Regions from separate parts of the Shewanella sp. SM101 genome, predicted to be linked through region 3. Evidence: predicted binding sites of a transcription regulator. Region 3 holds the regulator's gene; each other region holds the start of a gene.
The links. Region 3 encodes sigma-54, which starts transcription at its own class of promoters, with help from an activator protein. Its sites were predicted from a motif close to GTTGGCACGNNNNTNGNNT; they were not measured.

Region 1 (7,951 bases), on a different contig from region 3:
ATCTTGTTGATTATTGACTGATTCACATTGAGTGTATGGAAATTTAATATCAAATTGTGGGCCGCCTAGTTTTGAGTCTGCGCGATAACTCATCGTGCCTTTTAACAGTGTTGCGGCATTAAAGGCCGCTGATAATCCTAAGCCAGTACCACCTTTATTACGATTTGTAGTAAAGAAGGGTTCGAACATGTGCTCAGCAACATCTGCTGGAATGGCTAAGCCATTATTTTGAATGCTGATTTGAATTGATTCTTCATCCAAAGTCGCGCTAATGTGGATAAGATTGTCTTCATGTCCTTGGAATGCATGAGTAAAGGCGTTCGAGAGAATATTACTAACAATTTGATTTAACAAACTGATATTGGTTTTGATATTGAGTGTAGGCTCCACGTTGATCTCCGTTGAGGCGTTAACATTGGGATGCATAATTAATGTCGACTCTAGGATTTCATGTAGCTGCTGGTTTAGATTACAGCATTGGTGTTCTTCATGACTGCGATCGATGGCGATCGTTTTAAATTTTTGAATTAAACTACTGGCTTTGGTGATATTACGGACAATGAGTTCACAGCTTTCTTGGTACTCATTAAGTATTTCATTTATCTCATCTAGTGTGGCTTGATCGCTGTGGATCAGGTCGATCAGTTCTTCAATATGGCTGAGCTGCGCACTTGCCGCCGTCAAACAAATGCCAATTGGGGTGTTTATCTCATGGGCAACCCCTGACACGAGTCCACCCAAGGCAGCCATTTTTTCTTGCTCAACTAAAACCTGTTGTGCTCGTTTTAGTGCGCTAAGGGATTGTTCTAACTCTAGTGTTCTTTCTTTTACTTGCCTTGCGAGCTCTTCTTTATAGCTACGTTCGAGCTTGAGTAGCCGCTCTCTATCTTCTAAGGCTATTTGCAGTTCCGTCTTAGAATTCTTTAAGGCGCTAAATGAGCTTCTAAGTTGTACTTGCATGCTATTGATGGAATCGGCGACTTGTTTGAATTCATCAATTTTTTCATGACGGTCAAATTGTAGTGGCTCGTATTCATGGTCTATGTCGATATTTTTGCAGTATTGGCTGAGTTTATCTAAGTGTTTAGTAATGTTGAACCACACTAAAAATAGAATAAACCCAGCCACTAAGAAGGTTTTAATGCCATTAGAAAGCAGAATGATAATGGCCTTATCATACAAGCGTTGATAGATAGCATCGACATCGACTTGTATTTCGAGTGTGCCGACATTGATGTTTTCAGTTGGTGATTTATAGACTAAGGGAAAGGTTTTATCTAAGGAGTGTTCTTGTTTTTGCTCGCCTGCATTCCATGCTTGGCCGCTGTCATCTTTAATCGAAATATAGTTAATATCGGGCAGCTGAATTAGCCCATTGAGCTGAGTGTTAATGAGCCGCTCGTCAATAACCCAAATACTGGCGGCTAGCACATCTAAGTTCACCTTTTCCATGTTGGAAAATACTCTATCGATACGCACTACATCATTGCGATAATCACTGATCAACTGATACGCAGTGGTGATTAAGGTGATAACAGAACTAAAAAGTACAATAGACAGGGTAAGGTGCCTGCCTATGGGGCTTTTGATAAGTTGGCTAAAGAATGTCAGCATCTTAAATTTTCTTTATGCAATAGCGGCTTGAGATGCTTATAAGCATAGACCTACAGATCCAGAAAGTGCATTTTCTCGCAGATAAAATCAACGAAATATGTCTTCATTTGTGGCATTAAATTTGCTTATTAGCCGATAAGTTCAATTTTTTGTCACTGGGATAGCACTATGTTTAAACTCAAGCTGGATTCAGTTAAGTTTTTTAGCCCGAAGAAAATGATGTTTAGAGTCATGCTGTGGCTTATGGTGAGTTGTTCTGTCTTACTTCTTATTCCCCCTAATGTGCTGGCAGTGCTGGCGCTCGATAAATTTGTACCAGAACATGCACAGTTTGTTGGATTAGGTCTAATCGTTTCTATCGCTTATTTTTTGAGTCAATTAATTAACTTAGGCTTAGATGAGTCTATCCGTCATTTAAGTGATAAGCGTGTTATTGAGACGATTGAAGCTAAAGTGAATCTACTTGATCCCGCTGAGCGAGCTTTAGTGAGGGAATTCTTTCTTCAAGGCGCCACGATTTTGACTCTGCCGCAAAATGAACCCGCTGTAAAAAGTTTAGTGAATGCCTGTATCTTAGAAAAGCTCGGTAATGAGCGCCATTATGCGATTCAGGGACCGACCGCTGACTATAAGATTGCCATGAAAGCGCGTATGTACCTCAACCGTGATGTGCTGCGTTTACCTGCCGGTGAGCCGAGCCAAGAAGAAATGCAGTCGTTGATTAAGGCGCGTCCGCAATTTTTGAATGGATTAGTACAAAACAGAAAACACGCAGCATAGGCGTGTTCTACCTCACTCGGATGAGTGCTAGCAATGTTTTAGTTAGCACTTTTAACATGCGAGACAACAAAAAATGGGGGTTATAAGACCCCCTAGATTTTGCATTTATACAAGAAACATGAAGAACAACTGGAGCAAAAACTATGGTTTCGGTGCCGACTTCACAATGAACATCCAAGTGATATAAGACACTATCCCTATGGTGCTAAAGATAACGATCATTGAAAGTAAGCCTATGGGGTTACCAAACATTAGATCTAACCAAAATGCCATGACTGAAATCCTCTTTCCTGTGAAGTCCTCGCTAAATTAGCGGTATTCGATAGCTAAAATACTGATCTCGATCAATAAAAAATCGACATAGGAATACAAAGTCATAACCCTTAGTTAACTCTGTGATCTTGGTCAAATTTAAGGGTGTGCTTAACAGCGGCGAGTTCAAATAATTTAGTTTTGTTTCTTCTTCCGTTAGCGTCTAGGATTAACCTATTCAACTCGATCGATATTCAGTTAACGCGCTATTCCATTTATTCGTTCTTGTTTTTATATGAAGGTGCGATATCAGTTTTTTAAAGGAGTAAAAAATGGATTATAAAAAAAGTCACAAGGATTCAATGGGATATAATTCTATCTTTGCGCCACTATTGTTGCTGATTTATCCCCTCTATTGTTTGGTGATCACAGGGCACTTTGTTGCTATTTTGTGTTTAAGCGCGCTCGCCGCCATTTTAGTGTTCAACATCAATAAATTAATTCGTAATTTGAGACAACTTGAGCGTGCAGCACACCACTTAGGCGAGGGAGATTTGAGTTATCAATTGGAAGAGAAAGATGCGGGTGTGTTCATTAAGGTAGTACATAACATTAATCGCATGGGTGAGGATGTCAGCCGTACGATTTTGTCTTTATCTGATACCTGTGAAGGGATGAAAAAAGTCGCCTCGGATATCAAGGTTATCAGTGAACAGGCAAAGCAAGGCGTGTTAGAGCAAGAGCATCAAACTGAACTGGCAGCCAGTGCGATGACGCAGATGGTTTCAAGCGTACAAGCTGTATCGCAAAATGCGGTGAGTGCTGCGCAGGCAGCTGATATTGCCCAAAGTTCTGCTAAGCGCGGTGATCAAATCATGAATGGCATAGTCACTAAAATTGGCGCTATGTCGCAACAGATCCATGATACTCGAACCGTGATCGAGCACTTGGCCGCCGACAGCAACAATATCAGTAGTATTATTGAAACCATTTCGCAGGTGGCCGAACAAACCAATTTACTTGCTTTAAATGCTGCCATTGAAAGTGCGAGAGCGGGTGAACATGGCCGCGGTTTTGCTGTAGTCGCCGATGAAGTACGTAATCTTGCTAAACGAACATCCGAAGCCACGGTTGAGATCCAGCAGCAAATCGCCGCATTACAAAAAGGCGCACAACATGGTGTTGAAGTCATGTTGAAAAACGTGGCGATTGCCGACGAAACGGCTGATATGGTTGATCAAGCTCACAGTGCACTCGGGCAGATTGTCGCTCAGGTGGAGACCATTACCGATATGTCCCATCAAATCGCCACGGCATCGGGACAACAACATACAGTAGCAGAGGAAATTAATAAAAATATCAGTGTGATGGCTGAGCTAGCCCTGAGTAATGCCTCCCACACCAACAACACTAACTTATCGAGTTTGAAAGTGTATAACATGTCGCAGGAAATCGGCTCCTTGCTGCATCGGTTCCATGTGAATGCGGCATTTTTTAATTCGAGTCAGGCGCAAAATAAACTCTTTGTGAAATGGGGGCCTGAGTTAGACATAGGAATGCCAGAGATCAATCGTCAACATCAGCGCTTAGTCTCATTGATCAATGAATTACACCGCACATTAAATGAAGAGTATGGACTTGAAGCCATCAAACGTATCGTGCAAGGGTTAGTAGATTACACCGCCAATCACTTTGCCTATGAAGAGGAACTCTTTGCGCGTTTTGGTTACCCTCAAACTGACAGCCACAAGGAAAAACACGGCAAGTTAGTTGGGCAAGTACTTGATTTTCAAAAGCGGGTTGTTAGAGGTGAAGATGTTGCCGACGAATTAATGGCTTTCTTGAAAGCTTGGTTGGTAAACCATATTCAAAAAAGTGATAAAGAATATACCGCTTTTTTATTATCCCATGGCGCAGAATAACCCCAAGAGCATGATTTTTGAGCGGTTAAATGCAATTTGTATTAAAGTCGCGGCAAAAGACTTGCCATTGTCATAAGCAAAGGTATAATTCCCAGCACTTAGAGACAGCCAGTTGTTTTGATTGCTTCTAAGTGCATATTTGATATGCCAGTGTGGTGAAATCGGTAGACACAGGGGATTCAAAAGTCACAGTGTTTACAGCTTAAATTTCACTAAGCTGTTGATGTAAAAAGTTAATTCAAAAGAATTAACGCGCAAAATCCTTGCAAAGATTTGCAAAGTTTTTGAGATTGAAGATTATGCCAGTGTGGTGAAATCGGTAGACACAGTGGATTCAAAATCCACCGCCCTTAAAAGCGTGCCAGTTCGAGTCTGGCCACTGGTACCACTTCAAAGCCGACCTTAGCGTCGGTTTTTTTGTATCTAAAATTCAGTGATGTTAGATACTTACCAACTCGCTGCTTTGCTAGAGTTCATCACTTTCCTTCCAGCAAAGCACCACACTGGGCATGTTTGCCTAGGTCAAATCTTTGATGGTGGTTGTTTTTCCATTCTCCATCACCGACTTAATCCCGTTATCTCTCGCAGCCGTGCTCGAATACATTTGGCTAGTGCCAATGATTTGATGGTTGGCTGCTTTGAGGTTGAAATACGGCTTCTCGTTTTTAGCCACTTCTTTGGCATATCGGGCTTCGATTGGGGAGTTGGTTTGCACGGATTCAATACCGTTCAACGCACCACTCTTACCTGTGTAAAGCTCGCTGGTGAGAATGACCTCTCCATTTCCCGCCTTTAATACAAACTTAAATTGCTCATTACTGCTTTTACTTAATTCATACCATCCTGACATGGGTTTACTCCTTATTCTTTAGCGCAAGCAAGGAAGACATTTCCTGCTTGAGCATCAGTGTAGTCGATTTCATTTTATTTGAGATGTGACTTTTACGGCGGTTTTGAGTGTTTTGAGGGTTAATCTGCCGACACGTTGACATTAAAAACGGCTAACTCCTGCCAATAGCACAGGAAGTTTTGCTCCCATATCGGATAAAACGCTACTGCTGCTTCAATGACTAATACTCCGCTAATGCTTTGAAATACGCCGCAACTAAAGTCAAAGTCCAGTTCTTTAACCAACTCCCATTGCCCCATTTGGCCGACATAGCAAAAGTCGGTGATGTAGCATAACTGCCATTGCTCGGCGTGTTTCTCTAGCCTTATCTCCACAGGATGAAAGCCACCCCGTTGTGGGCTGTAATCCGGATCACGAAAGTTAATCGTCACGGCATTGTGTGCTTGGTTACTGATAAACGGGGTTAATGCCAATAGCAGTCTGTCAGAGACAGGCAATGCCAACTCTTTGTTGATGGTATTCATTGTGTGTCCTTAGTGGTGTTAGAACAAATCGGAGTGGGTTTCGCGAAGGCTGGTAAAGCGGTTAAGGCCAATAATCACATGGTCGAGGACATTGATATCCAGCACTTTGGCGCACTCAATGACTTTACGGGTGAATTGAATATCGCTAGTGCTTGGTGTTGGATCGCCTGAAGGATGGTTATGAACAAGGATAACGCTGGGCATATTGAGAATAACTGCCGTGCGTAACACTTCGACGGGTCGCATACTGATACCGTTCACTGAACCTGTCGCCACCACCTCAACGCAATTAATAGTGTGCTGGTTGGTCAGGTTTGCCACGATAAACATTTCTTTGGTTTCATGCTTTAGGTAGTCAAATACCTGCGCGGTATCTTCAGGCCGTGTGATGGCTTGCTCGGCTAAGGCGCACTGGGTTTCTTTGAACTGATATTTGACATTGATTTCTCGGATAATCGCCATGGTCTATCCCTATTGATACTAAAGACTCAGGAGCGAAAGGGCTTCTTTCTGCTCCTGATAGTGTGTGCATTACTTGGTGGTTTTGGCTGAGGTATCAACCTTAGCCTCACTCTTTGGTTCTGTGCTGGCCTCAGCACTAGCCTTAGCTTTCTTGGTCGGGAACTTAGATGCCTTGAGGATGAACTCATCTAGCTCTCCTTTCTCCACAGCATCGATAATCAGCTTGATAGTGTCAGGTAGCTTGGCTTTATCTCCGACATCAATGGCGGGTTTATCCTTTACCAATTCGATAGGCTTAATCCCGATACGGACTTCGAAGTAATAGTGACCTTCACTGTCGTAGTACCATGGGCGCACAGTGATACGGCGGCGCACCTTCTTACGCTCTCCTGTCTCTGGGTCTTTGACACTTTTCTCGCGGTAGGCTTCAAACTCGCTGCCTTGGATAAAGCATTCGGCCATATCCAATTGCTGCTTCAGCTTGTCAACCAAGCGGGTTCTTTTGCCGATGATAGGTGGCTTAACGGCGATTTCAGGGCGAGCGATAACCTTGAGCGAACTCAATAATGTTGTCATGGGGTGTTCCTTTTCGTGGGTTGTATTACTGGAGTTAGTTGATAAAGCCAATGCGGCGCGCGGCTTGTTTACGGTTGTTTTCTTGGGTTAACAGGGTAATAGCGGTGGCTCTGTGGTTGTGGTTAGGTTGAAATAACATGCGCCTTGCTACGATAGCGAAGTCACCGGGCGTTAATTGTTGTAGTGCGTGAAGTTGGTCAGCTTCGGTTTGGGTTAACTTAGTGATACCCAATACTTGCTTATACAAGGTCTGGCGCTGGCTTTCAGTCAGATAGTCACAGGTCAGTTTAAAGTCAAAGCGGCGCATCACTGCGCTGTCGATAGCGCTGAGTGCGTTAGTCGCTGCAAACACGGGCATGGTATTGCATTCAAGCTGTGACAGCAGTTCATTGATGAGCTGCACTTCATACTGCGCTTGAGCGCTCTCACGCTGACTGAGCAAGCTATCGACTTCATCAAAGAGCATTAGCTTCTTTGTTCTGTGCGCTTCTCTAAACAACGCTGCAATGTTCTGCTCGCTCTCACCTACATACTTGCTTAGTACATCAGAGCACTTGATGTGCATGATATCCATGCCGTGGGTTTCAGCTAAGTGATGTACCCAACCTGTTTTGCCTGTACCTGGGGGGCCATTGAGTAGCACCCTAACTGGGAGGCTATTGGCTATCGCGGTGTCGATATCACTGATAATGGACTGTGTATCTTGCCCGTCGATGGCGTTAAGGTTTAAGCAACTCGGGTCAAAGCTTAGCTGGCCTTGATATTTAGCCGCTGGCGGCTCTTCCCCGCAGGCTTCAAGGGTGGCATCAATAACGTCCAATACCACGATTTCAGCCTCATCCCCCGTTAAGGCTAAGGTACTCGCCACATGGGCGGCGTTCGCAATATATGCCGGAGCGGCATTAGATTTACTGGCTAACACCAAGCGAAACGCATCCGATACCTTAAGTGATTTGAGCATGGTTTTACTC
Region 2 (8,306 bases), on a different contig from region 3:
TGATGGTTGCTGGAGACTTCAGCGATAAAAATAGGTGAATGTGTAGTCATAGTTACTCGCAAATGGCTCGGTATAGTCTATTAACGGCAAGTCTCTGGGAAGCTTGATGCCCTGGTACTCTTGTTTTATCAGACTAGTTCTATTAGTTCATACTCTAAATAATCGGCAAGGCTTAACCAATCGTGTTGCTCTTGTGCCTGAAGCATAGAAGGCAATATTTGCTGAAAAGTCGAATTAAGGACAAGTTCTGGGCAGTTTTTTTCTATTTTATCAAGACATAACCGTAACTCTACTGAAGCCTTTGCTTCTTGACCGAGTCTAAATAAACCTGCCGTTTGCCGCAGTGAATCTTGTAGACTTAAGCTCATAATATGAGGTCCTTATACTGAGAACCGCGAATTTTAGCGCCTGATAAACTCGCTTGGTAAAACTTTACTTCTGGATGCTTAGCGATGTAGCGTTCCAAGTGTCTGAGATATGCTCTTAAGTTTAGATCCGTCGCTATCCGCTGGCCTTTGCCATTGATCAACCAGTGTTTAGCTTCCTTCACTTTCTGAATAACCGCATTAACCCATATTTGTTCTTTTATATCGTTTTGACCAAATTTGTGATCATTCCAGAACGCATGACTCTTGTTATTGCAATAACAAAAATCACACCCTAATAGGGTAATTTCTTTTGCCTTTAATTTGATCGCTAAATCAATTGCCGGATGAATGACGCTTCCACTCGTGAACAGTCTTAGTTTGGGATATCGAGAAGCGAGCTTGTCGTATATTTGACTGCCTCCATAGGCAATAAATCTTTGGCCTAACCAAGCATTAAGTACCACTGGATCAACTCGGGGAAAATAAACAAGATTGATGTCATGAGTCGAGGCTAGCGGTAAATGGTATTCACCTATCAATCCGTCAATGCAGATCACAATATCTGGTTTTATATTATTGTGAAGTAAACCACGTAATGCAGTATCGGCCGCTATGATGAGTGGCCTATGGGAACTTGAACTAATTTGTTGCAGATAATCATAATGCTCTTCTAAAGAAGGACCCGAGCCGATCACGATAGCTTTATAGCTACTATGACTATTTATTAAGCTCGCGGCATCAGGATCATGAGTAATATAAAGTTGGTTATCCTCGAAGCGTTTTAATATTGTAGGATCATCAGACTGATGTCGTTGATTAGAGAACTCACGATTGAGCTCCATGACTAATAAGTCTCTGAGAGTGGCATTTTCATCACTGACAAGAGTGAGATCTGGCGTAATTGCAATATTAGGAAAATTTAACTTTGCGCTTGGAAGCGCCGTTAAATTAATGTTTGGATGCTTTAACCATTCGCTTTGATCTGTGTAACTGATGAGGAGGGCAAAAACGCTGAGATTTAAAATGCAAACATCAATTGAAAGATACTGTGGATTATCGATAAGTAAACTTGGTACATCTCCCATACCGACACCGTAGACGGTTACGTGAGTTGCATCTGCAGGTAATGTGCTGATAAAGAGCTGGGCTTCGGCAAGGCGGTCATGACGGCTGCTGAGTTGAATGCCATTGACACTGATAGTTTGATTGCGACCGTTGACAAGGTGGGCATCTAATTCATTGATAGTTTGGCTTTTGACCGCAGCTGCTACGATAGGCCAACGCTTGATGATAATATTGAGATTAGACGCAAATAGCTCGGTCATTCCGTTTCTCCGGAAGATTTCTGGGAGTTTGATATCACCAAGGTCACTATCTGGTCTCTCCACAGGGACTCGAACCCCGATCGGCCGCTTAGGAGGCGGCTGCTCTATCCTGTTGAGCTATAGAGAGACGACAGTGATTATACTGGTTTTATCTCTGATTAAAAGGCTTATGATTTAGTTGCTTAAATCTTAAGCGCTATGTCGTTTATCTGCACATTGTAGGCCGCATTTTGGTCTAAAAGTACTGCTGTAGAGCTTTCTTCACTCACTTGTTCGATTTTTACCGTGGCTCTACTTTTGGTTGCGACGGCGCGCATTTCATTGAGTCGATCGGGTAGGTTTTGCTGTAATACGACTTGGAATTTATCCCCGACACGAATGCCATGTTTACGGCCGAGATTTAAAATGAGCCTGTCCGCTTGGCGGCTCACGACTTGGCCGAGTAAGGGTCTGCAATTGAGAGTACTGTCCAAATCGTGGGTAGCCTGTTGCATTAATTTAGTAATATTTTTGCCATAGGATGATCGCCAGAATCTGTCCGTATTCGGGGCAATAATGGCTTGTTCTTCAAATTCCCATGGCGCTGATGTGCTGTAGCTTTTACTCCAGACTTCTTCGCCACTGATCCCATGATAAAGGCTAAGTTTGAACTGGAATTGCCTGAGTGGAGCTTCATCCCAAAATCCTAAGAAGGTGGGTTGTACAGGCTCTATCGATATATCAATGATCTGCGGTTGAAGAATATATTGGCTGTCGGTAATTTCACTGAGCCAGCTTGGGAGTCGATAACCGCGAATATCCACTAGATCTTGTTTAATGTCGAGCAGCTCTTTAGCGTGAGTGTGGCTAAAACCTGTGGAAGAGTAATCTTCTATAACACTGCCTAGTTTTTCGGAAATAACTTCTTCAAAGCCTGAAAGCTGTCCGTATCTGAGCTGAGTACGATCTTTAATTTGTGCTTGAGGGATTAGAATCGCAGCCTTTAATTGTCCATTTGGACACTGCTGCGTAGGATCATCATTTAGATCGAGTCGTAGGGACACATAAATTTTGTTTCCCTGGATTCGTTCGCTAACGAGTTGGATGCTGATGGCTTGGGCGTTGCGATTTATCGCGAAGTTATTCTGTGTAAGGTTTCCGTTAGAGGTTTGTTGTTCACTGGAGATTTGAATGCCTGTGCTTAATGTCGCGTAGCTAACGGCTTGATTAATCGCTTCTTCCCTTGCTTGAGCCGTATTACCATTGATAATAGTCGCTTCACCACTGGCTTCTATCCATTCGGCCCGAGTAGGCAAAGACAGCAGTGCAAGGCTCAAAATGATGAGCGAAGCTGAACGTGGTATATGCATCAATACAATCCTTATCGCTAAGCTATTGGCGAGCTTGCTAATCGAGCCAGTTTCCTGACACTTAATCTAATATACCGACAAAGCAAATTTCATGCCTGAGTATGAGAACTTTTGATAAAGTTTCCATTGGCGCAGTCGATATACAGCGTATGAGCATAATATTGTCGGGCTGGAGCAATTTTGGTCCGAAGATTGCTGGCTTTTGTTACTCACAAAAATGAAACGCATAGAGTGTGAGTGATTTAATTGCCAGTACACCCACAGATGAGGTAAATCCAATGCTAAAGCGTGTGATTATTCCCTTAACATTGATAATGTTAGGTGGATGTGTAGCTAAACCGGTTACGCCGCCCAAACCGAGTTTAGTGGATGGCAATGGGTTGCCGCCAACGGCAGTGATCAACCATTTAGCACAGCGAATTGTGACAGAGCTCGTTAAGCAAAATGATGCTCTGCGTTCTGATCAACCAATTGTCGTCGCCACCCCAGTATTAGTGGGTGACATGAATGGCACAAATGCGTTGGCGCAGCAGTTACAGCAAGGATTAATGACGTCGCTCCATAGCTTTCAGTTTAATGTGGTTGATTTAAATTTAGCAGATGGCTTGAGAGTGACGGCTAATGGGGATTTTATTTTGACGCGAGATTGGCAACAATTGTCGAAAAATCTTCCCGTTGAGCATCTTGTCGTTTCGACTATGAGCCCAGTTACCAATGGTATGGCGATCAATACTCGGATTGTGAACATAAGTAACAATCGTGTGGTATCGGCCTCTCAAACTTTTGTGACTCAAAAAGAGTTGGCAAACTACATGCAGCCTTCGGAGCAAATTGTGTCACAAAATGGCATCTTATATCGTCAGGCGAGTCCAGGCATGAATGAAGTGCGTGTTTTAGGAGATGGAAAATGAAACGCTACCTTTTAGTTATTGCGGCGCTAATGCTAACTGGCTGCGCTGCTAAAGATAGATATGTGCAATGGGAGGATGTGCCGCCGCCGAGTTTTCCTAAGTTAACGGCCATAGGATATGCGCCCTTAGCGACTCAACCGGCTAAAGAGCAATCACAAAGAGTGTTGATGGCCATGCAAGCATCAAAAATTGTGGCCTATCGTGAATTAGTAGAACAAGTTTATGGGCAGAAAATAACGGCAAACAGCAGTGTCAGTGATTGGATGTTGACGGACGATAATGTTAAAGCGTCGGTTTCTGGTGTGATCCGTGGGGCGCGGGTCGTTAAGAGTTATCCGGCTGGCGATCATTATGTCACTGAGTTAGAACTGGATTTTTCACAGGTATGGGCGCTGTATCAACAACAGAGTCGTCCACAACGAGTGAAAGAAGTCACGTATTTCTAGTCATTTCTACATGACTCTATTGAGCCGCGTACTATGCGAGTAGTTATGCGGCTTTTCTTTTTCTGCACAAGTATCAAAGTCTAATCTTTAATCAGAGCAGAGCTTAGAAGCGGGAAATACAGAGTAGGAATTGATGCGCCTGTTAGGCCTTTAAATCATTGCCTAAACTTGAGATAGTTGAGGTCTTGCCTTTATCGTTATACGTAAGGCTGGAGGCGTTTCTACTGGCTTGTAAAGCTTGAGCGAAGCGATTGAGACTGGCTAAATTCATCTCAATTAAACTGGCATTTTGATCGTTCAGTTCTTTGCATTCAGTTAATGCGTCTTTGACAACGGCCATTTTATGCACGAGTTCGGTTTGCTGAGTGAGTTGAGACTTATCAGTGTGGTTTGCCAGAATATCGTCATTAGTCTTGAGTTCTTTCAGACATTGTGATTTTTCGTTAGCAAGAGAAAGCAGTAAATCGGCGTTTTGGTCAACCAAAGCGCCTTTTTCCTTGAGTATGATTTGCTTAAGAACAGCCAAATGGGCGTGTTGTAGATCTACCAGTTTAGCTATTTCAGTCATAGTTACTCTTTATTCAAGTCATTAAGTTCGGCTTCAAAACTTGCAATATTGGCAGCCAACTTTTCAGGGTCAATTTTATAGCGGCCTTCGGCGATAGCCTGTTTAATTTCGGCCACTTTCTTTTGATCAACTTCAGGAAGGCTCGCCATTTTAGTCTGAGCTCCTTGAAGTTGTTGCGCTTGCGCTGTAATCACCACTGAGTCGCTTCTTTGTGGTGTTGTCGATTTTGTGGCAACTTGAGCAGATTGATCGCTGCTAGTTTTAGTTGCACCTGAACGAACTTGTGTGGTCGTTGCAGTGTTGAGTTTGCTAATATCAATTGCCATTTTCGGCTCCAGCGTCGTGTGTACGGGATTTCTTAACTGGGGTATCGGCAGCTTATAAAAAAGCTTTAGATTATTTTACATTCTTACTTCAACTTCGCCAATGCCCGTGACTATAGCATCTAGTTCTTTGTTTGAACTGCTATTTTTGACTCTGATCCGATCGCCTTTATTGCCATCTTGTAGGGCTTCGCCCGCAGTTTTAAGTTCGAATGAGTTAGAACGAACATAAATAGATACCGAATCATTTTTACAAACGAAGCATAAGTTATTGCTCAATATAGGATAATCCTTCGAGACGCGTCGTTTTACTCGTACACCTGCTAATTTACTTGGGTCATCAAACTCAGCGCCTCGTAAACTATTTTGCTCAATGTAACGGATTTCAACTTGGCTAGGGGAGATGAGTTCGCCAGGTGCTAAGGTTTCAGTTGTGACAACAACGGGGAATAAAATATCCACTCTAACCGAGATATAAATTTGCCAAGGGTAAGCGAGATCTTGCGTATCGCAGCTGACTTTTAGGGTGTTATTACGGCTAATTTCCCTGTCACTAGCCAATTCAACCTTAATCGGCGACGAGCATTGTGACGGCAGCATTCTTGCGTCAACTATTTGCGGCGAAATATCGACTTTGGCATTAACGGGCACGGATATCTTTTCTGAAATAAGCGCTTTAGCTAATTCTGAGATGGCCGATACGGTGGGAACAATAGGCTCTGCACTCGCAAAAGCGGGCATGAAGAGGGCGAAAACACTAAAAAAACAGACTAAATTTACTTTCATAATGAAGAGACTAGCTTGTAACGCCAGAATGCACCTATACTTTTATCAAGTTCGAAGCTGACTACTGTAATAATATTTTGCATCACTGTCAGAAGATTGACTCAGTTTCGACTATGTTTATCGATAGATAAGACGTAAGCAATTAATATGCCTATACTCAAACGAGTCATAGGGCCGTACATAAACAGAACAACAAGGCAGAGTTATGTCGAGTATTCTTGATTCAGTCAACAAACGAACCCAGCTCGTTGGTCAAAACCGTTTAGAATTGCTGCTTTTTAAATTAAACGGACGTCAACGGTTTGGGATTAACGTGTTTAAGGTGAAAGAAGTACTGCAGTGCCCGCCACTGACTACTTTGCCTAAACTTAATCCTTATGTTAAAGGTGTCGCGCATATTCGCGGTACGACTATTTCAGTTATTGATCTGAGTGCGGCAACAGGTGGTAGACCTTTAGCGAGTACTGAAAACTGTTTCATCATTATTTCTGAATATAACCGTAGCGTTCAAGGTTTCTTGGTCAGTTCTGTTGAGCGGATTATCAACATGAATTGGGAAGCGATTATGCCTCCGCCGCAAGGTGCCGGTCGTTATTCTTATCTGACGGCTGTAACTGAAATTGAAGGTGAATTGGTTGAAATTCTCGACGTAGAAAAAATCTTAGATGAGATTTCACCGGTTAAAACCGCTATCAGTGAAGAAGCCAATGAAAAACTGACCCTCGACAGAACCCAGCATTACCATATTATGGTTATCGATGATTCTGCCGTGGCGCGTAAGCAAATTATTCGTTCACTCGAGTCATTGAACTTACAAATTGATACCGCAAAAGATGGTCGAGAAGCATTAGATAAGCTTAAAGAAATCGCCAAAGAAATGGACAATGTTGCCGATGAAATCCCTCTCATTATCTCAGACATTGAGATGCCTGAAATGGATGGCTACACCTTGACCGCTGAGATCCGAGACGATCCTAAGCTCAAGCATATTAAAGTGGTACTGCATACGTCGTTAAGTGGTGTATTCAATCAGGCAATGGTTCAAAAAGTGGGGGCCAATGACTTTATCGCTAAGTTTAATCCCGACGAACTGGCTGCTGCCGTGAATAAACACTTAAGTTTGTAAGTGCAGTAGTTAGTACCTAGATACGCTTTACGCTATAATCTCGACTTTATAACATGATGGTTTCGCACTGATTTTGGTGCTTGCTATAGGATTTAGGATGTGAATGTGCCAAATAAATCACTCGCTGAAGCTGAATATAATCAATTTAGGTTGTTCTTAGAGCAACACAGCGGCATCGTACTGGGTGAAAATAAGCAATATCTGGTGCGCAGTCGTCTAGCTCCTCTGATGGGCAAATATAACCTGCCATCCTTATCCGATGTGGTTAAGCATTCGATGAAGCCAACGGAACGTGCGCTTCGGGCTGAAGTGATCGATGCTATGACGACCAATGAAACCCTTTGGTTTCGTGATCGTTATCCATTTGAGTTATTGCATAACGTTTTGTTACCTGAGTACAGTCGTTTAGGTCGTCCACTTAAGATTTGGTCAGCCGCGTGTTCATCTGGGCAAGAACCCTATTCATTGGCGATGACGATTCTTGAGTATCAACAGAAGAAGCCTGGTGCGCTCGCGGGTAGTGCGTCAATTCAAGCCACGGATTTATCGCCTTCCATGTTGGAACGTTGCAAAAATGCTGAGTACGATAGCTTGGCATTAGCGCGCGGTTTATCCGAGGAGCGAAAGCGTCAGTTTTTTGATGCTTTGCCTTCAGGCAATATGAAGTTAAAGGATAATGTTAAGCGTTTGGTGAACTTTAGGGCACATAATCTGCTTGAAAGTTATAGCTTACTTGGTAAGTTCGACATTATTTTTTGCCGCAATGTGCTGATTTATTTTGCGTCTGAGGCAAAGGCAAAAATTTTGCGGCAATTCGCTGCCGCTCTTAATCCCAAAGGGATCTTATTTCTTGGTGCTTCTGAATCTATAGCTGGTTTAACGGATGAGTTTGACATGGTCCGTTGTAATCCAGGGATTTATTACCAGAAAAAGACTTAAGTCTGCTGCTTTAAAGAAAATTACCGACATTTGTCGGTAATTTTTTATCCATCACTTGCTCATCTCTATTGTTATTCTCATTATTCCCCTATGTTGGCACATGAATTGCTTTATTTCCGTGAGTAACACGAGGAGGCAATTTTATGGCGATCAATTTTGATAATG
Region 3 (8,306 bases):
ATTACAGATGGTTATCTGACGTTCAAGCTTTGGCATTATTGAGCTCTCGATGACGGGCATAAACTTTATGTTTACCGTTACTAAAGCGTTTTGCCAATTGCTCTGCGACGTAAACCGATCTGTGCTGTCCACCTGTGCAGCCAATCGCCACAGTTAAATAACTGCGATTGTTACGCTCGAGGTGCGGCAGCCAAGTCTCCAGTAAATTTTCGATTTGCCAGATGAACTTATTGACCAGTGGTTGGCGATTTAAGAACTCAGCTACGGGTTCATCTAAGCCAGTCAATGGCCGCAGCGCCAACTCCCAGTGGGGATTGGGCAGGAAGCGCACATCGAACATAAAGTCGGCTTCGGTGGGCATTCCGTGCTTAAAGCCAAAGGACTCGAAGTTGATCACGAGTTCTTTATCGACACTACCAAGGAGAATTTGTCTGACTTGGTCGCTTAAATCATAGATATTCAGATTCGACGTATCTATGTAGTGATCGACCAGTTTTGACATAGGCTCGAGCAGTTTTCCCTCCAGCTTTATCGCTTCTTGCAAAGAGACTCGGCTCTTCGACAAAGGATGCAAACGGCGGGTTTCGCTGTAACGCTTGAGCAGAATTTTATCGCTGGAGTTAAGGAAGAAGCTCGTTAACTCAGTATCTGGAGGTAGGCTAGCGAGTTGTTTCACTAAGACCTTATCCTGCTCAGGCATGTTACGCACGTCGACACTGATGGCGACGAGATCGTTACTGCCTTTGAGTTGCTCAAGCAAACTGCCAATCAATGGCAAGGGAAGGTTATCGACACAATAATAGCCGAGATCTTCGAGTACCCTAAGGGCGACAGATTTGCCTGAGCCTGAGCGGCCCGACACTATGACCAGTTTCATCCAGTGATTACCTGATAGAGTTCCGTTTCATCATGCGTCTTGCGTAATTGCTTTAATATTTGCTTGTCGCTCAGCTTTTCGGCCATGCAAGACAAGGTACTTAAGTGCTGCTGACATTGGTCTGCAGGCACCAGTAGTGCAAATAAAATATCAACAGGTTGCTTATCGATAGCATCAAATGCTATCGGCTCTTCACACTTAATTAGTATGGCAATGGGCTGATCTATATCGGCTAGTCGACCATGTGGAATGGCGATGCCGTTACCTATACCTGTGCTCCCCATCTTTTCGCGCGCCACTAGGCTTTCGAATATCTCTTGAGATGAGAGGGTCGGGTACTGGGCAGCGACTAAGTCGCTGATGAGTTCCAGTACCTTTTTCTTGCTGCCCGGAGTGGCGCAGGTAGTGCACTCCGGCCGCAGTATGGTACAAAGTTCCATTATTAGTGTTTTGTTAACTTCTCTTTGTGTTTAATAACCTGACGGTCAAGCTTGTCAATCAGGGCGTCTATAGCGGCATACATGTCAGCATGCTCTGAAGTAGCAAAAACTTCACCACCTATGAGGTTTATTCTCGCTTCGGCAATCTGTTGCATTTTCTCAACATTGAGCACAACGTGCACATTATTGATCTGTTCGAAATGGCGTTCAAGTTTTGAAAACTTTTCTTCTACATATGCACGTAACGATTCGGTAATTTCGATATGGTGCCCACTTAGGTTTATTTGCATAGAAACGTCCTCCGATATCCACTGTAGGTTATAAACTTTTACGCTGATTAGAAGGTGGAATAAGCATAGCCTCTCGGTACTTCGCAATGGTTCTGCGGGCTACGTTGATCCCTTGTTCTGCCAGAAGTTGTGCCATCTTACTATCGCTTAATGGTTTTTTCTGGTTTTCCGCTGCAACCAGTTTCTTGATAAAGGCTCTGATTGCTGTGGATGAGCACTCACCACCATCGTCAGTACCGACGTGGCTAGAGAAGAAGTATTTTAGTTCAAAAAGTCCCTTAGGGGTATGCATGTATTTTTGAGTTGTGACCCGTGAGATGGTGGACTCATGCATTTCTACCGCTTCGGCAATATCGTTAAGCACCATAGGCTTCATGGCTTCTTCACCGTACTCAAAGAAACCTTGCTGATATTGCACTATGCAATTAGCAACTTTAAGCAAAGTATCGTTACGGCTTTCTAGGCTCTTAATAAACCATTTAGCCTCTTGCAGATGGCCGCGAATAAATTGGCTATCGGCTTGGTTTTTGGTACTGCGTGCCATAGAAGCATAATGTTGATTTACATTGATTTTGGGCATGCAGTCAGGATTAAGCTCAACGACCCAGCGGCCATTTTTCTTCGACACAGACACATCTGGGATAACGTATTCGTCATTATTGGGCGTGATCAACAAACCTGGGCGAGGATTGAGGGTTTGGATAAGTGCTATACCATCCCTTAATTCATCTTCTTTTAATTTAGTCTTACGCATCAATAATCTAAAATCACGGGCGGCGATCAGATCTAAATGATCTTTGATCAGCATGCGGGCGTTTTCTAGGTTGGGAGTATCAGCGGCGAAATGCGACAGTTGGATCAGCAGGCATTCACTTAAATCGCGGGCGGCAACGCCTATGGGATCAAAATGCTGAATGCGCTTGAGTACGGCTTCGACTTCGTCAAGCTCAACTTCAGGATTGCCCATGGCTTCGAGAATTTCTTCAGTGCTTTGGGTGAGATAGCCCTGATCGTCGATGGCATCAATAATGGCGGTGGCAATGGCTAAATCGGTTTCAGAAAACGGCGTGAGGTTTTTTTGCCATTCTAAGTGTTCGTACAAACCTTCACTGGTCTCGCCTTGGAAGGGCATATCGTCTTCACGACTGCCGCCGGGGCCTGAGTTTGGGGAGGCGGTAAACACTTCATCCCATGTGGTGTCCATGGGGAGCTCATCGGGCATGGATTCTTTGGTTAGCGACTCTGCCGTGTCTATGGTGGAGCTGTCTTTTTCTGGTGGCAGAGTGCTAGATTCACTGAAATCCGTATCGGATAGCGTTTGGTTTACAGGGGGTTTAGTGGCGTCGAATTGATCCTCTTCCAGCTCGAGAAGGGGATTAGAATCTAATGCTTGCTGGATCTCTTGCTGCAGTTCTAATGACGACAGTTGCAACAGACGTATGGCCTGTTGTAATTGTGGCGTCATGGTTAACTGTTGACCCAGTTTGAGCTGGAGTGACGCTTTCATGTTACCGCTGATCCCTACGTTATTATTGTTGGAGGAGGTCGCTTATTATCATTTTGAGTGAAGCCTAATGGCGGTATAAATTGTCTCCATAGGCTTCGCTCGATTAACTATAGCCTGAATTGTTCACCTAAGTACACAGCCCTAACTTGCTGATTGTCTAAGATCTCTGCTGGAGTTCCTTCGGCAATCAGGTTTCCGTGACTCACAATATAAGCATGTTCACATACATCTAATGTCTCGCGGACATTATGGTCTGTGATCAGTACGCCAAGGCCGCGACTTTTGAGTTGTTCGATAATCTTCTTGATGTCGATAACCGAAATAGGATCGACGCCGGCAAACGGTTCATCGAGCAAAATGAACTTAGGATTAGCGGCTAAAGCCCGCGCAATTTCGACGCGACGACGTTCGCCACCCGACAATGACATGCCTTGGCTGTCACGGATGTGGGTGATATGAAACTCTTCGAGCAGATGTTCTAGTTCTTCTTCTCGTTCTTCGTTTTTAAGTTCTTTACGAGTTTGCAGTACGGCCATGATGTTGTCATGAACAGTTAGCTTACGAAAGATACTGGCTTCCTGCGGTAAGTAACCTATGCCTTTGCGGGCACGCAGATGCATAGGATCTGCGGTTAAATCATCATCGTCGATAAAGATATGCCCCTTATCGCTCTTCACTAGCCCGACAACCATGTAAAAGGTCGTGGTTTTACCGGCACCGTTTGGACCGAGTAGGCCAACGACTTGACCGGTTTTTACCGTCAGACTGACGTCTTTAACCACTTGGCGACTCTTGTAACTTTTTGCCAGATTTTGTGCTCTTAAGGTGATTTGGGTCATTTAGAGTCCTGCTTTTTTACAGGTTTATCCGCCGGAGCGTCTGATTTAGCATCATCTTGATAGTTTTCAGGCTGAATAATAGTGATCACGCGATCGTCACCACTGCCAGTACTCTCGGCCATCAATTTCTGTTGAATCATGTTATAGCGGATTAAATTGCCTGTAACTTGGCTACCTGCTTGATCTAATGACGCCATACCTTTCAGTGTTAAGGTGCGGCTTGCCATATCGTAACGAATTTCTTTCGCGCTTGCCGATGCTGGGCGACCATCGTCTAATATTTGGCTATACGTAGCAGGGTTGCCTGTGGCGACCAAAGTTTTGCTATTTTCACCTTCAGCGGAAAATGCACGCAGTTCATTTGCTTGGATTTTTATTGAGCCTTGGGTAACTTCAACTGGACCAAAGAAGATGATCTGGTTGTTTTTGATATCCGCAGTTTGGCTCACAGCTTTAATTTTGACTTCTTGCTTTAAGTCGCCCACTTTCGCGAAAGCACTCATGCTCATAATTAGCATTAGGCTGGCAAGTAATACGTTATTTTGCTTCATATGTTCCTACTACCTGACTGGTCAATTGCACTTCTTGCGCGTTGAGGTCGGCATAAAGGCCTTGGCCTTGAATATTAAAATCTTTCCCTGTGACGTAAATGGTACGGTCAGAGGTCATTATCATAGTGTTGAGATCGAGTTCCAGATAACTGGTGGACAAGGTCTGAATCGGTTCTTCTGGGCTAATGGCATCGATAATAACATTATTTTCTAATACAACCTTGCCAGTTTCCTTGTTTAGCTTGCCCTGATCAGCCCTGAGCTGCCATTGTGCTTTACCTTGGTCTGGATAAACAAGATAAACAGGTTGAGTAAAGAAAGTTTGATTCGTTGAATCATAATGTTCCATGTGTTTCGCCGTCACACGGCTATTCACTAGTCCTTGCTCATTGAACTCAACACTGCGCAGATCTTCAACGATGAAATCTGGGGTATTTTGATCTTTAACTCTGTTATCGGAATCACCGCTGTGTTTGTTCTGGACCTGCCAGTAAAGCGCTAGTGCGGTTCCAAAAAAAGCGATAATCGCGAGTGTCACACGACTCATATACTCATTCCATGGGCCGAAGTGAATTTATTTTGACTTAGGAGTAACAGATCTGTGAGTTCACGCAGTGCACCGTGGCCACCATTGAGCGTAGTCACAAAATGGGCGTGTTGGCGTACATAGGGGTGGCCGTCAGCAACACTGACCGCTAAACCGACGACATTCATCACGGGGAGATCGACAATATCATCACCGATATAAGCCACTTCTTCTGGGGTGACACCATAAAGTGCGAGCAATGCTTCATAGGGCTCGAACTTATTGTCTACGCCTTGGTAAATATGGGTAACACCAAGGGCTGTCATACGGTTTTCAACGATTTTGGATTGACGTCCTGTGATCACGGCGAGGTTGAAACCGCTGGTGAGGAGTGAGCGCACGCCATAACCGTCACGGGTATGGAAGGCTTTGAGCTCTTCGCCGCTATTGCTCAAGTAAATACGGCCGTCGGAAAACACCCCATCGACGTCACAGATTAACAGTTTAATCTTTTGCGCGCGTTGCCACACATCATCACTGATTGGGCCGTAAAATCCTTGCTGTGGCATTAAATGACTCCTGCTTTAACCATGTCTAGCATGTTAAGAGCGCCGATAGGATGGCGATCTTTATCAATAACAATTAATCCGTTGATGTTTTTTGAGTCCATCACTTGCAGCGCTTGGGCGGCCAATACATTATCCGTGATCGTGACGCAGTTACGGGTCATCACATCGGCAATGGGCGTCGTGCGTAAATTCACTTCGGCATCGATAACGCGGCGTAAATCACCATCGGTGAAGATACCAACCAGCTTGCGCTGATCATCGATAATCGCCGTCATGCCTAAGCCTTTCTTGGAGATTTCGTACAGGGCTTCTGTGATGCAAATATCGTGGTTGACGAGCGGTAAGTCATCACCGCTGTGCATCACATCACAGACTTTTAACAGCAACTTACGTCCTAATGCACCGCCGGGATGGGACATAGCAAAATCATCACGGGTAAAGCCTTTTGCTTGCAGCAGCGCAATGGCGATGGCATCGCCCATCACTAAGGTTGCTGTGGTACTTGAGGTGGGGGCAAGTCCAAGTGGGCAAGCCTCTTCTGGGACTTCGATACATAAATGCACTTTAGATAATCGCGCCATATTCGATTCGGGTTTACCCGTTACCGCAATAACAGGCACGCCCATACGTTGGATGACCGGCATTAAGGTGAGGATTTCGCTCGACTCACCGGAATTTGAAATCGCTAAAATCACATCGTTATCGGCCAATACACCCAGATCGCCGTGGCTGGCTTCACCCGGATGCACAAAAAATGCGGGCGTTCCTGTGCTGGCGAGGGTGGCTGAAATCTTATTGCCGATATGGCCCGATTTGCCCATTCCCATGACAATCACTTTGCCTGTGCAGTTGAGGATCAACTCGCAAGCTTCTGCAAATTCAGCCGAATCAACATATTGATAAAGATTGTCTAGGGCTGACTTTTCAATGTCGATAACTTTACAACCCCATTGGCGCAGTTGTGATTTGTCTACCATGTCTATCTCTCTTTTTGCATTGTCTTTGTCGCCCCATTGATGGGATTGGAATAGCACAATTTGGTACGCGATAAAGATGATATGTAATAGGCTTTCTGCCAAGTATTAGTTTGTTTTCAGACAATTTAGCTTATGTCTTACTGTGGTTTATTACCGAAAACAGCAAAACAATTGCGGCAGGCTAGAGCGATTGATCCGACTCGTCAAGTTCAGCTGCGTTAGCTATTCATGCACAATAACGTGTTTAGCGGCAGAAGGTCTTGAGCAATATCATCGTCTTTGTCGTTTATTTCAATGGATTTATCCCATATCGCAGCGGGTATTACCCTATGGGATGCCTCTATTGCGCAATTGCGTATCGACTCTCCCCGATAAAAGTGGGCGAAGAGTGAGCTAAGTGCGAACGAATTAGCCAATACTGCCAATTCTGCAACTAGGTTGAAAACATTAAGTAACATTTTACCTGTGCAGAGTGAAAACTTAGGGCGCATTTTCGCTGTAAATGAGGCAAATTGAAAGTATCGCAGGGCGATAGTGTCGATTCGGTTGTAGGTTAAAGCGCAATTACGTACAATTTGCGGCTCTTCGATTGGTCAGTCTCGGAAGACTAGGATCACCTCATTTGCAAATGTCGGAATCAAGCATGACTCAAGAACAAACGCCGTTGGTTGAGATCCGTAATTTGGGGTTTAGCCGCGGTCAGCGTGTGATATATGAAGATATTAGCCTGTCCATTCCAAGGGGCAAGGTGACGGCGATCATGGGGCCGAGCGGCATAGGCAAAACGACTCTGTTGAAATTGATTGGCGGCCAATTAACGCCTGACCATGGACAAGTGTTATTCGACGGTCACGATATCCATGGCGTGAGTCGCAATGAATTATTTAGTCTGCGTAAGCGGATGAGCATGCTGTTTCAGAGTGGCGCGCTGTTTACCGACATTAATGTGTTCGATAACGTGGCGTTTGCGCTGCGTGAACATTCTGGACTGCCTGAAGACATTATTCGCACTATCGTGCTGATGAAGCTTGAAGCCGTAGGTTTACGTGGTGCAGCTCAGATGATGCCAAGCGAGTTGTCCGGTGGTATGCAACGCCGCGCCGCATTGGCTAGAGCCATAGCGCTTGAACCTGAAATGGTGATGTACGATGAGCCTTTTGCAGGGCAAGACCCAATATCGATGGGCGTGTTAGTAAAGCTTATTCGTGAGTTATCCGATGCGCTGAATCTGACTTCCATTGTAGTGTCCCACGATGTGGATGAAGTGCTTGGCATTGCCGATTATGTATATGTGGTGGCTGACAAAAAAGTCATCGCCCACGGTACCCCTGAAGAATTAAAGTACGCTGATAATCCGCAGTTGAAACAGTTTATTCAAGGTGCTCCGGACGGCCCTGTGCCGTTCCATTATCCGGCAAATGATTACCAGCAAGAATTAATGGCAAAAGGAGTTGGCAAGTGAAGTTAATCGACAGTATTGCCGACTTAGGCCGCAGCGCGATTGAGCTAGTGCTCGGTTTTGGCCGTGCAGGCCTTATGCTGTGGGGCGCGATTTTTCGCTGGCCACGCGTGCGTAAAGGTTTTCCGTTATTAGTGCGCCAGATTTATGTGGTCGGTGTGCAATCCATGGTGATTATTTTAGTCTCAGGACTCTTTATCGGCATGGTGCTCGCACTGCAAGGCTACAACATCTTAGTTGGTTTTGGCACCGAAGAAAGCTTAGGTCCTAT

Region 1: a site for sigma-54 is predicted at 1,723-1,741, ahead of L5M38_RS22635 (superinfection exclusion B family protein). Genes of this name have one in related genera too.
Region 2: a site for sigma-54 is predicted at 3,123-3,141, ahead of L5M38_RS08445 (flagellar assembly protein FlgT). Genes of this name have one in related genera too.

Annotation. Positions count from the first base shown of each region.
Region 1 is NZ_JAKKRH010000072.1:2,100-10,050, forward strand. Features, by position in the region: gene L5M38_RS22630 (ATP-binding protein) at 1-1,614, opposite strand, end outside; gene L5M38_RS22635 (superinfection exclusion B family protein) at 1,783-2,394, shown strand; gene L5M38_RS22640 (DUF3149 domain-containing protein) at 2,536-2,667, opposite strand; gene L5M38_RS22645 (bacteriohemerythrin) at 2,979-4,568, shown strand; tRNA gene L5M38_RS22650 (tRNA-Leu) at 4,870-4,956, shown strand; gene L5M38_RS22655 (YegP family protein) at 5,086-5,418, opposite strand; gene L5M38_RS22660 (DUF2787 domain-containing protein) at 5,538-5,942, opposite strand; gene L5M38_RS22665 (JAB domain-containing protein) at 5,961-6,404, opposite strand; gene L5M38_RS22670 (DUF6641 family protein) at 6,474-6,980, opposite strand; gene L5M38_RS22675 (AAA family ATPase) at 7,015-7,951, opposite strand, start outside.
Region 2 is NZ_JAKKRH010000012.1:40,980-49,285, forward strand. Features, by position in the region: gene L5M38_RS08425 (N-acetylneuraminate synthase family protein) at 1-50, opposite strand, end outside; gene L5M38_RS08430 (hypothetical protein) at 129-368, opposite strand; gene L5M38_RS08435 (motility associated factor glycosyltransferase family protein) at 365-1,693, opposite strand; tRNA gene L5M38_RS08440 (tRNA-Arg) at 1,745-1,820, opposite strand; gene L5M38_RS08445 (flagellar assembly protein FlgT) at 1,876-3,042, opposite strand; gene L5M38_RS08450 (FlgO family outer membrane protein) at 3,321-3,953, shown strand; gene L5M38_RS08455 (LPP20 family lipoprotein) at 3,950-4,399, shown strand; gene L5M38_RS08460 (flagella synthesis protein FlgN) at 4,542-4,967, opposite strand; gene flgM (flagellar biosynthesis anti-sigma factor FlgM) at 4,970-5,293, opposite strand; gene flgA (flagellar basal body P-ring formation chaperone FlgA) at 5,369-6,076, opposite strand; gene L5M38_RS08475 (chemotaxis protein CheV) at 6,282-7,202, shown strand; gene L5M38_RS08480 (CheR family methyltransferase) at 7,302-8,141, shown strand; gene flgB (flagellar basal body rod protein FlgB) at 8,285-8,306, shown strand, end outside.
Region 3 is NZ_JAKKRH010000032.1:26,651-34,956, reverse strand. Features, by position in the region: gene L5M38_RS16965 (HPr family phosphocarrier protein) at 1-36, opposite strand, end outside; gene rapZ (RNase adapter RapZ) at 23-877, opposite strand; gene ptsN (PTS IIA-like nitrogen regulatory protein PtsN) at 874-1,317, opposite strand; gene hpf (ribosome hibernation promoting factor) at 1,320-1,607, opposite strand; gene L5M38_RS16945 (RNA polymerase factor sigma-54) at 1,636-3,114, opposite strand; gene lptB (LPS export ABC transporter ATP-binding protein) at 3,222-3,953, opposite strand; gene lptA (lipopolysaccharide transport periplasmic protein LptA) at 3,950-4,504, opposite strand; gene lptC (LPS export ABC transporter periplasmic protein LptC) at 4,491-5,051, opposite strand; gene kdsC (3-deoxy-manno-octulosonate-8-phosphatase KdsC) at 5,048-5,599, opposite strand; gene L5M38_RS16920 (KpsF/GutQ family sugar-phosphate isomerase) at 5,599-6,576, opposite strand; gene mlaF (phospholipid ABC transporter ATP-binding protein MlaF) at 7,220-8,038, shown strand; gene mlaE (lipid asymmetry maintenance ABC transporter permease subunit MlaE) at 8,035-8,306, shown strand, end outside.